Regions from separate parts of the Paraburkholderia caledonica genome, predicted to be linked through region 2. Evidence: riboswitches for the same ligand, from Rfam matches in the RefSeq annotation. Region 2 holds a riboswitch; each other region holds the start of a gene.
The links. A riboswitch is a leader RNA that binds a small molecule or an ion and turns the genes downstream of it on or off. The one in region 2 is predicted to bind cobalamin.

Region 1 (3,270 bases), on a different contig from region 2:
ACACCGAACTCGGTCGCGAGATCGGCGCTGCTCGGCGTGCCGTCGAAGAGGCCCATCACGCCTTCGATCAGGATCAGATCGGCGTCGTCCGCCGCCTGCGCGAGAAGATTGCGGCAGGCGTCCTTGCCGACCATCCACAGATCCAGCGACAGCACGGGCGCGCCGCTTGCGCGCGCAAGGATCATCGGATCGAGAAAGTCGGGCCCGGTCTTGAACACGCGCACACGCCGCCCCAGTCGCCGATGGTAGCGCGCGAGGCCCGCGGTGATCGTGGTCTTGCCTTGACCCGACGCGGGCGCGCTGATAAAGAGCGCAGGGCAGGCGGACACGTTCAGAACTCCACGCCGCGCTGCGCTTTCACGCCTTGCTCGCGGTACGGATGCTTGACGATGCGCATTTCGGTGACGAGGTCGGCCGCTTCGATCAGCGCATCGGGCGCGTGGCGGCCGGTCACGACCACATGCAGCATCGCCGGACGCGCGTTGATGACGGACAGCACTTCGTCGAGCGGCAAATATTCGTACTTGAGCACGGTGTTCAGTTCGTCGAGGATGACCATCTGATAGTCGCCGCTTTCGATCATCCTGCGTGCTTCGTCCCAGCCTTTGCGTGCGGTGGCCATGTCGGCGTCGCGGTTCTGCGTGTTCCAGGTGTAGCCGTCGCCCATCGTCACGAAGTCGCAGTTGGCAATCGCGCCGAGGAAGTCGCGCTCCGACGTATGCAGCGCGCCCTTGATGAACTGCACGACGCCAAGCCTCATGCCGTGGCCGAGCACACGCACGGCCATGCCGAAAGCGGCGGTTGTCTTGCCCTTGCCGGTGCCGGTGTTGACGATCAGCAGGCCCTTTTCGACGGTCGCGTTGGCCTGCTTCTTTTCGTGGCCTTCGCGCCGGCGTTCGGTCATGCGTTGATGCGATTCGGGATCGGTCTTCATGGAAGGTCCTGTGAGATGGTGGTGACACTGTGTGCTGGCGCTGGTGCGGTCGATGCGATCGCCACGGTGACACCAGCGTAAACGGTTTTGCGAGCGATCAGATGTGCGGTGCAACCGGCGGCCACCGCGAGCAACGCGCACGGTTCGCATACGCCGTCCACGCCGAGATGCTCGCGTGCGGCGGCCGACGGTTCGTGAACGCCAATCGCGAGAATCTGCTCGCGGCTGAACACTTGCAGCGTGAACCCGTGACGCGCGCAGAACTCCAGCAGGCCCGGTTCGTCGGCTTTCGTTTCAATAGAGGCTACCGTTGCAATCTGTTCGAACGTGTGCGAACCGAGCGCGGCGCGCACCGCCGTTTCGATCTCGTCCGCCGATGTATGCAGGCGGCAACCGATGCCCACGCTAAGCGTTTTCATTTCGCGTCCGGCGAAGATGCCGCATCTGATGAGCCTGCCGCGGCGGCACGCGCGAGCGCGAGCGACGCCACGCCGCCTATCACCACGATCGCAGGCGAGCCGAGTCCCGCGCGCGCGACGGCATCGGCGAATTCACCAAGCCTCGAAAGCGCATGGCGTTGCTCCGGACGCGTAGCCGATTCGATCGCCGCACACGGCGTGTCGGCGCGCATGCCGGCTGCGAGCAATGCGCTGACGATATCCTTCAGCCGCCGCATGCCCATGTAGATGACGAGCGTCATGTGGGTGGCGGCGAGCGCGCCCCAATCCGGCTCGCTGCTGCCCGCACCGTGGCCGGTCACGAATATCACGCCTTGCGCATGATCGCGGTGTGTAACCGGAATGCCGATAGCTGCGGGCGCCGCGATTCCGGCTGTGATCCCGCTGATAATCTCCACCTCGATTCCGGCCGCATGCAGCGCCTGCTGCTCTTCGCCGCCTCTGCCGAATACGAACGGATCGCCGCCCTTGAGTCGCGCGACGCTGCGCCCAGCATGCAGATGATCGAGCATTTGCGCGACGATGCCTTCTTGCGGCGTCGACGGATGACCGCCGCGTTTGCCGACGTAAACAATGGACGCGTCGGCGCGCGCGAATTGCAGCACGTCGGGATTCACGAGATCGTCGACGAGTATCACGTCGGCTTGTGCGAGGGCGCGCGTTGCCTTCAACGTCATCAGTTCGACGTCGCCGGGCCCTGCGCCGATCAGCCACGCGCGTGTCATCGCGCCTCGCTAACCGTGCACGGCAACGACGTTGCGCGCTCCGCCGGCATGCGCCATGCAGTGCGGCGCGCGAACGAGCCCAGGTGATTGGAGATCGAAGTCATTCAAGCGGTGTCTTCACGCACGACGGCACGCGCGGGTGCGAACCCGGCTGCCTCGCCGTGCTTCAGCGCCTTCACATCCGTCCCTCGCGGATTCCGGCTGCCGGCGACGTGACGTCGAGAAACGCACGGTCGCCTCCGCATCTGGCCGGTATCCGGGCTGGCGGCCTCACGCGCTTTGCCTTCCCGCCCGCATTCATTCGAATGTATCGGACAGTGGCATCGAAAACGCATGCGCGGTGCAGCATGAACATTGCACCGCAGGTCGCTTACCGTTGCGGGGACAGCACAGATTGAGCGCGGGAGCGCTGCCTGTTTCCCGTTTAACTGCACACGCGAATGCATGTGCGGGCACCAAACGCGCGCATACGATAGCACACGAGAAGCCCGTGCGATAAGCGGAGAAGCCCGTGCGATAAGCGCGCCGGGCCCGCGTTTCCTTGACGGCGCCAGACGGTCGGCCTAAACTCGCACGCACTTCTGGTGCTCGTGTGCGCGCTCGTGCGCATGCAGTTAAACGGGAAACAGGGCGCCCGCCTGTCACGGTTTGGGTCAACCTGTGCTGCCCCCGCAACGGTAAGCGAAAAGTGACGTCACGGCGGTTTGCGTGGCGTCGCAGTGCCGGCTTCGGTGTCCACGCGCAAGGCCGCGTGGGCATATCACCACTGGGCGAGAAATCACTCGTCCGGGAAGGGGAAGCGGCGCTTTCGCCAGCCCGGATACCGGCCGGAACACGAAGGGCGAACGTCGCGGGGATGCGGCGCTGCGCTCATGCCCTCACACCCGTTTTCTGCGTTTTTCCTGTTGTAGCAAGGCCGTCGTTCATGCCCGAGGCACGCGCTGGACCTCATGCGTGCGGACTACGCCGGCCGGCGCCTGCAACTCCTGGGATGGACCTCACGATGCAAACTCAAATGCGCAAGATCCCCGTCACCATTGTCACGGGCTTTCTCGGCAGCGGCAAAACCACTCTGTTGCGGCACATTCTTCAGCACGCGGGCGGCAAGCGCATCGCGGTGATCGTCAACGAGTTCGGCGAACTCGGTATCGAC
Region 2 (3,270 bases):
GCGGGTTCAGCGCGGCAAGCACAACGGGCACTGAGAGCGTCCGGATATCGGGCAGCAGCACGCTTTGCCACGGCGTGATGCGCAGCGTGCCGTCGCCATGTTGTTGCGCGAGCGCGGCGAGGCCGTGCAGCGTGGTCGCATCGATACGGCCGAGCGGCGGTTGACCGCCGGCATGCCATGTATCCGCGGCGCGTTGCGCATGTGCGCCGAGGCGCAGCGAGGCATCGGCGGTCGTGCTGCGACGCCAGTCGCCGAGCTTCGCGTCGCGTGTCAGTGGAAAATCCACGTAGGTTTGCGCATGCTGCAATATCGCGTCCGCCGAATGGGTGTCGAGCAGATGACGCATACGCGTGGCGTCGGCAGCGGCAAGATCTAGAAACGTATGCAGCAGCGCGCGCACGAGCGCCGGAACTTGCGACGGCAGCACCGAGGCCAACGCGCCTGTCGCATCCGCATGCGATCTTTCGGACGAGTTCGCAGCGTTGCCTGATGACGATGGCGACTTCCCGCCGATGTGCGTGTTTGCGCTCGCGTTTGCATCCACGGTCGTGCAGCCCGCGAGCCCGAACACGAAGCGCACCGCACCGGCCGAATCTTGTGCTGCCGCGAGCCACACGTCATGCGGGTGGTCCACTCTCGCGAGCCGCTCGCCGCCGTCGAGCAATAACGCGAATTTCGGCGATAGCGCCGCAAAACGCGGTTCACTTTGCAGCAGCGTGAGAAGGGCGGTGCACAGAGGTCTGGTGTCGAACAGTGCGCACGGGTCGCGTCCGGCAGCGGGGCTGATCATGACGTTGCGCACGTCGTCAGCGGCGGCGGCATCGAGGGCGTGCGCTTTTCGATCGTGACCGTGATCGTCTTCGGCGGAATCGGTCGGCGCTCTATCGCCCATTCTTTCAGAGCCGCTTGCAGCGCCCGGTCCGAGCCCCGCATCGATCAGCTTGGCGACCAGCGCAGCTTCATGGCCGGCCCGAACACCGCGCAATTGCAGATTCGCGCGATTCGTCAGTTCGATCACACCCGCCGTATGCTGCGCGCTCGCGTTGGCGATCGCCTCGGCCTGAGCCGCGCTCAATTCGCCGCCTGGCAGCTTGATCCGACAAATACCGCCGTCGCGCGCCGCCACGATCCGCAGCAGGCCCGGACACGCCGAGGGCCGCAGCGCAGATGCCGCGTCGGGCAAGACAGTGGAGGGCGAAGCTGGATTCAAGACGGACACCGGGTTAGCGTCGCGCGACGGCCCGAGCAAGCGGTCAAAACGGCATTGCTGCGGCATCGGTACACCCCGCCCGATGTTGGCTGGCACGAACAGTCTGGCCGGCAGGTCTCCTGGCTGGCAGGTCGTCGTCCGCTGCGGCCTTCCCGGTTGAACCAGTGGCGCCAAGCGCAGGCGGACTCGCTGCATACAGTTGCGGGGGCAGCCACAGCGGCAATCTTCCCGCTGTGTTCCCTGTTAGGCCCCGAAGGGCACCGGCGGCTGTATTATGCCTTTTTTCGGATAGCACAACGAGGCTGGACGCTTTGACCGGCGTGGCGCAGTGCATTGTTTGAGATACAAAATGAGGAAGGGTGCATGTCGGCGTGGCTGACGGTAGTGGGCATTGGCGACGACGGCTTCGCCGGTTTGGGGCGGCCCGCACGGCGTGCGTTGCTCGAGGCGTCGGTGATTTACGGCGGCGAACGTCATCTGTCGATGTTGCCCGCGCGGCTGGCCGCGCGGCGCGCCGAGTGGCCGCGCCCATTCGATCTCGCGCCGCTTCTGGCCGAGCGCGGCGGTTCGGTGTGCGTGCTGGCGAGCGGCGATCCGATGCTGTTCGGCGTCGGCGCGACGCTGGCTCGGCAGTTGCCGGCCAGCGAACTGCGCGTGTTGCCCGCGCCGTCGTCGTTATCGCTCGCGGCGGCGCGGCTCGGCTGGCCGTTGCAGGATGTGGCCACGGTGTCGGTGGTTGGGCGGCCGTTGCCCACGCTGAACGCTTATTTGCATGACCGCGCACGCGTGTTCGTGCTGAGCGCGGACGAGCGCACACCCGCCGCGCTTGCCGATCTGCTGAGCGCGCGAGGTTTCGGCGCAACGCGGATGACCGTGTTCGAACATCTTGGCGGCGACGACGAGCGCCGCATCGACGGCCGCGCGGATCAATGGTCCCCGGGCGATGTCGCCGCGTTGAACCTGGTCGCGCTCGAATGCCGCGCGACCGAAGGCGCGCCGCGCCTGCCGCTCACCTGCGGCCTGCCCGACGACGCGTTCCGTAACGACGGCCAGCTCACCAAACGCGATGTGCGAGCGATCACGCTCGCGCGACTCGCACCGACGCCCGGCGAATTGTTGTGGGACGTGGGTGCGGGCAGCGGCTCGATCGGCATCGAGTGGATGCGCGCGCATCCGACTTGCCGGGCGATCGCCATCGAAGGGCACGCGGAGCGTCAGCGCTTCATCGAGCACAATCGCGATGCGTTGGGCGTGCCGGGCTTGCAACTCGTAGCGGCCCGCGCGCCGCAAGCGCTCGAAGGGTTGGCCGCGCCGCACGCGGTGTTCATTGGCGGCGGCGTGACGGTGCCCGGCGTGCTCGAAACGTGCTGGGACAATTTGCGCGACGGCGGCCGGCTGGTCGCGAACGCGGTCACGCTGCAAGGCGAGGCGGCGCTTGCCGCATGGCGTGACAAACATGGCGGAACGCTCACGCGAATCGCGCTTGCGGACGCTCAGCCGCTCGGTGGCTTCGATACGTGGCGGCAAGCGCTGCCGATCACCTTGTACGATGTAGTGAAGCGTTGCGCTGCCAACGGCGTCCATAGTGTTGCCGATAACCTCAACGCTGCTTCATCGGCGTGACGCTCATGCGCGACGAAACGCCTGAACAACCCGCACCGCTGCGCAGCGGCTACACGACCGGCAGTTGTGCAACCGCCACGTCGCTGGCGGCCGCGCGTCTGCTGCTCGCGGGTGTGGTCAGCGAGGTGGCCGAAATCGTGTTGCCCAAGGGCCAGCATGTGCCGATGCCGCTCGTGTTCTGCCGGTTGACCGATGACGGCGCCGAAGCCGGCACGATCAAGGATGCCGGCGACGATCCCGATGTCACGCACGGCGCCGTGGTGTTCGCGCGCGTGCGTCTGGTCCCTGAGCCAGGTGTGGTGTTCCGCGCCGGGCCGGGCGTGGGCACGGTGACGCGTGCGGGGTTGACGCTCGCCGTCGGCGAACCGGCGATCAACCCGGTGCCGCGCAAGATGATGAGCGAGCATCTTGCAGAACTCGCCGCCGAGCATGCCTAT
Region 3 (3,270 bases), on a different contig from region 2:
GATGCCGTTCCAAATAAGGTCCCCGCCTTGGCCGCTAGGCCGGCATCCTGAACCGGGGGTTCAGAATTGGTCGCAGTTAGCAGCACTTCGGGTACATCAGACAGAGTGACGCGCACGCCCGTGCTACAAATTTCCGCAACCGTGCACATGGCATTGGTTCAAGGAATATATGACCTTGGCGAACCAGGCAGGGAAGCTAAACCGATGAAGCTAAAACCATTCAGGTGAAACGTTTGCCGAGTGTGCTCGTGCATGCTCTCACGCGCTTTGCTCAGCTGCTACGTGTGCCACCTGGTTGAATCTGCAGCCGACCCGAAGACCGGCCACTTCTACTTCCAGACACGTTGCAAACTTGCTGCTTACTGCATGGTGTACTGCTCGATCACAGTACCCAGTTGTTCGTTCATTTGATGCATTGTACGCCTGATTTCTTCAGCGGGAAATGCTTCTCCGTGACGCACGCTCGATTGCAGCTTAAGCAGTTCCGATGCCAGCGACAGCGCGGCCATGACAGCAATACGATCCGTGCCGCGCACGTTACTGTTATTGCGGATCTTCGACATTTCGGCGTCGACTCGTGCGACTGCTTCAAGCAGCGCGCCTTCCGTTTCCGGCGAGCAGGCGAGACGATAGGGCACGCCGAGAATCGATACTTCGATCTGCTTGGTGGTCATGCATTTTCTCCATGGCGAGTGGCGTCGCTCTCCGCTTCGACTTCATGCTGAGCGGGCTCGAGCAGATCGAGCTGGTTGTCCGGCTCGTTGTGCCCGCGAGCGCGCGGCAATTTTTCGAGGATCGCATTGAGCCGCACTTGAGCGTCGTCGATCTTGGCCGACAGCGCGTCGCACTCCGCTTGCAGTGCATCGCGTTCCTCGCGAACCATGGCAAGTTCCGTGCGCGTGGCTTCTGCCTCGGCGCGCGACTGGGCGAGCTGCTCTTCAAGCGCAACGCGCGCTTCGTTGTGGCGCTGGCTGATCGCTATCAGCTTGCCGATATTCTGTGAGAGTGTTTCGAGTTCGGTGAGCATGTGCTGCGTCCTCTAAAGACCTCGCATTTTAGCGCGGAATGCCGCACGTTCCGACATTTGTCTCGTTTCGAGACGTAACAACACCGCTTTATGCAGGCTTTTTTCGACTGAAGATGAAAAAGTACTCGTGTGTCACAGATCGCGTCGGACAATACTCTGCTCCTGTCCGAATCATCGCTGTCGTGACCCGCATTCTTGACTGGCCCCGAGGCCGCTCATACACTGGCCGCACTCTGGTGCCCGCGCGCGCAATTCATTGCGCGTGCAGTTAAACGGGAAGCAGGGCGCGCCGTTCACCTGAACGCGCGAACCTGCGCTGCCCCCGCAACGGTAAGCGACCGCATTCGCTTTGCACTTCGTGCTTTGCAGTTCGCGTTTGCAGTTCGATCCCCATCGCGTGTTCCAGTTCAACATGCGAGTGTGCCACTGCGCGTCACGCGTGGGAAGGCGGGATCGAGCGTCGTCAGCCCGGATACCGGCCAGAGGGAGAGGCGCGCGCCCGCGAAATGAAGTCAAAAGCGCTCGCGCCTCGTTACGCGACGGCCTGCGGGGAAGCGGGCCGCGCACGCCATCCACGGGAAACTTCACTCATGCTGTCCCCTATCGCCCGCGCGGCGCTGCTCGCATTTGCAGGGCTGCCGCAGCTCGCGCATGCGCAAGCCGCCGACAGTTCGCCTGCGCCGTCGGTTGCAGTCGCACCGGTCGCGCCTGTTGCTACGAGCGCTGTATCCGTCGCTATCGCCGAATCATCACCTGCTGTTTTGTCGCCCGTCGTCGTCACCGCCGAGCGCGGACCTCAAGCGCTCGCCGACACGATTCCGCAAACGTCGCTATTCGATCAGCAGGACATTGCCGACACCACCGCAACCGATCTGCCGGGTCTGCTGCAACTCGCGCCCGGCGCGCAAATCTCGCGCACAGGTGGCCCCGGTTCGACAGCAAGCCTGTATCTGCGCGGCGCGTCGTCGACGCAATCGCTGATTCTCATTGACGGTGTGCGCGTCGATTCCGTGAGTCTCGGCACCGCGCAAATCGCGCAGATTCCGCTCGATCAGGTCGACCACGTCGAAGTAGTGAATGGCAACGTGTCGGCCTTGTATGGCTCGGGCGCGATCGGAGGCGTGGTTCAGGTGTTCACGAAAGACGGCGGCGATCATCCGCCGCGTTTCAATTTTTCCGTGGGCTACGGCAGCTACCACACGCAGACGCAACAGGTGGGCGCGAACGGCGCGTTGGATAAGGACGGCCGCACGACCTTCAACATCTCGCTCGCGCGTTCGAAAGACGACGGTTTTTCCGCGCTCAATCCTCGTGAGGCGCCGAATGCGAACCCCAATGCGAACGGCTATCTGAACGAGAGCATCTCCGCTTCGCTGCGCCATAAGTTCACCGACAACTGGGACGCGGGCGTCCGCTATCTGCAGTCGAACGGCAACAACAGCTACGACAATGCGTACGGCGAGCCGACCGATCTGAACAATCTGTACACGAAAGTGCGTCAGTTGTCCGCCTTCGCTAACGGCAAGCTAACGGACTGGTGGACCACGCACTTCATCGTTGCGCAAGGCGACGACCGCAGCGTGTCGAACACCAACGGTCTGTATAACGGCCGCTTCGACACCGACAATCGACAGTACACCTGGCAAAGCGATTTCGCGCTGGCCGCGCAGCAGAAACTGCAGGTCGGCTACGAGCATCTGGACCAGAGTCTCGACTCCGATACATTTGCCGCGCCCACTCGTCATGTCGACTCGGGCTTCGCCGGTTATACGGCACGCTTCGGGCGCAACCAGATACAGGCTAACCTGCGGCGCGACCAGTACTCCGATTTCGGCGGAGCGAACAGTTACTATCTCGGCTATGGCTTCGACATCACGTCGCGCTGGAAGCTAAGCGCAAGCTATTCCTGTTCGTTTCGCGCACCGAGCTTCGACGATCTGTACTATCCGCTGAGCGGTAATCCGTCCATTCAGCCGGAGCGCAGTCATTCGATCGAAGCAGCGTTGCAGTACGCATCCAATGCGCTCGGTGTGATGCGTTTGAGTGCTTTCCAGACGCGTTATTCGAATCTGATCGACTATGAACAGGTGACGCCGGGGATCTATCTGGCCGAAAACGTGGGCCATGCAAAAGTGCAAGGACTCGAAGGATCGTGGAGCGGACGTGTAGGCAAGACCGATGTGCGCGCGTCGGTGACGCTGCAAAATCCGGTCGACCTCGACAACGATACCGACCTCGTGCGG

Region 1: another riboswitch for cobalamin. It lies ahead of cobA (uroporphyrinogen-III C-methyltransferase); the one in region 2 lies ahead of H281_RS0114765 (oxidoreductase).
Region 3: another riboswitch for cobalamin. It lies ahead of H281_RS0100695 (TonB-dependent receptor domain-containing protein); the one in region 2 lies ahead of H281_RS0114765 (oxidoreductase).

What each region holds. Positions count from the first base shown of each region.
Region 1 covers NZ_KB911056.1:8,083-11,352, reverse strand. The annotation lists gene H281_RS0133555 (cobyrinate a,c-diamide synthase) at 1-329, opposite strand, end outside; gene cobO (cob(I)yrinic acid a,c-diamide adenosyltransferase) at 332-934, opposite strand; gene H281_RS0133545 (cobalamin biosynthesis protein) at 931-1,353, opposite strand; gene cobA (uroporphyrinogen-III C-methyltransferase) at 1,350-2,117, opposite strand; cobalamin riboswitch at 2,348-2,592, opposite strand; cobalamin riboswitch at 2,683-2,963, shown strand; gene cobW (cobalamin biosynthesis protein CobW) at 3,121-3,270, shown strand, end outside.
Region 2 covers NZ_KB911037.1:454,097-457,366, reverse strand. The annotation lists gene H281_RS0114765 (oxidoreductase) at 1-1,219, opposite strand, end outside; cobalamin riboswitch at 1,303-1,488, opposite strand; gene H281_RS34665 (bifunctional cobalt-precorrin-7 (C(5))-methyltransferase/cobalt-precorrin-6B (C(15))-methyltransferase) at 1,574-2,833, shown strand; gene H281_RS0114755 (cobalt-precorrin-5B (C(1))-methyltransferase) at 2,839-3,270, shown strand, end outside.
Region 3 covers NZ_KB911034.1:139,390-142,659, forward strand. The annotation lists RNA gene ssrS (6S RNA) at 16-197, opposite strand; gene H281_RS0100685 (cell division protein ZapA) at 360-674, opposite strand; gene H281_RS0100690 (ATPase) at 671-1,027, opposite strand; cobalamin riboswitch at 1,245-1,525, shown strand; gene H281_RS0100695 (TonB-dependent receptor domain-containing protein) at 1,618-3,270, shown strand, end outside.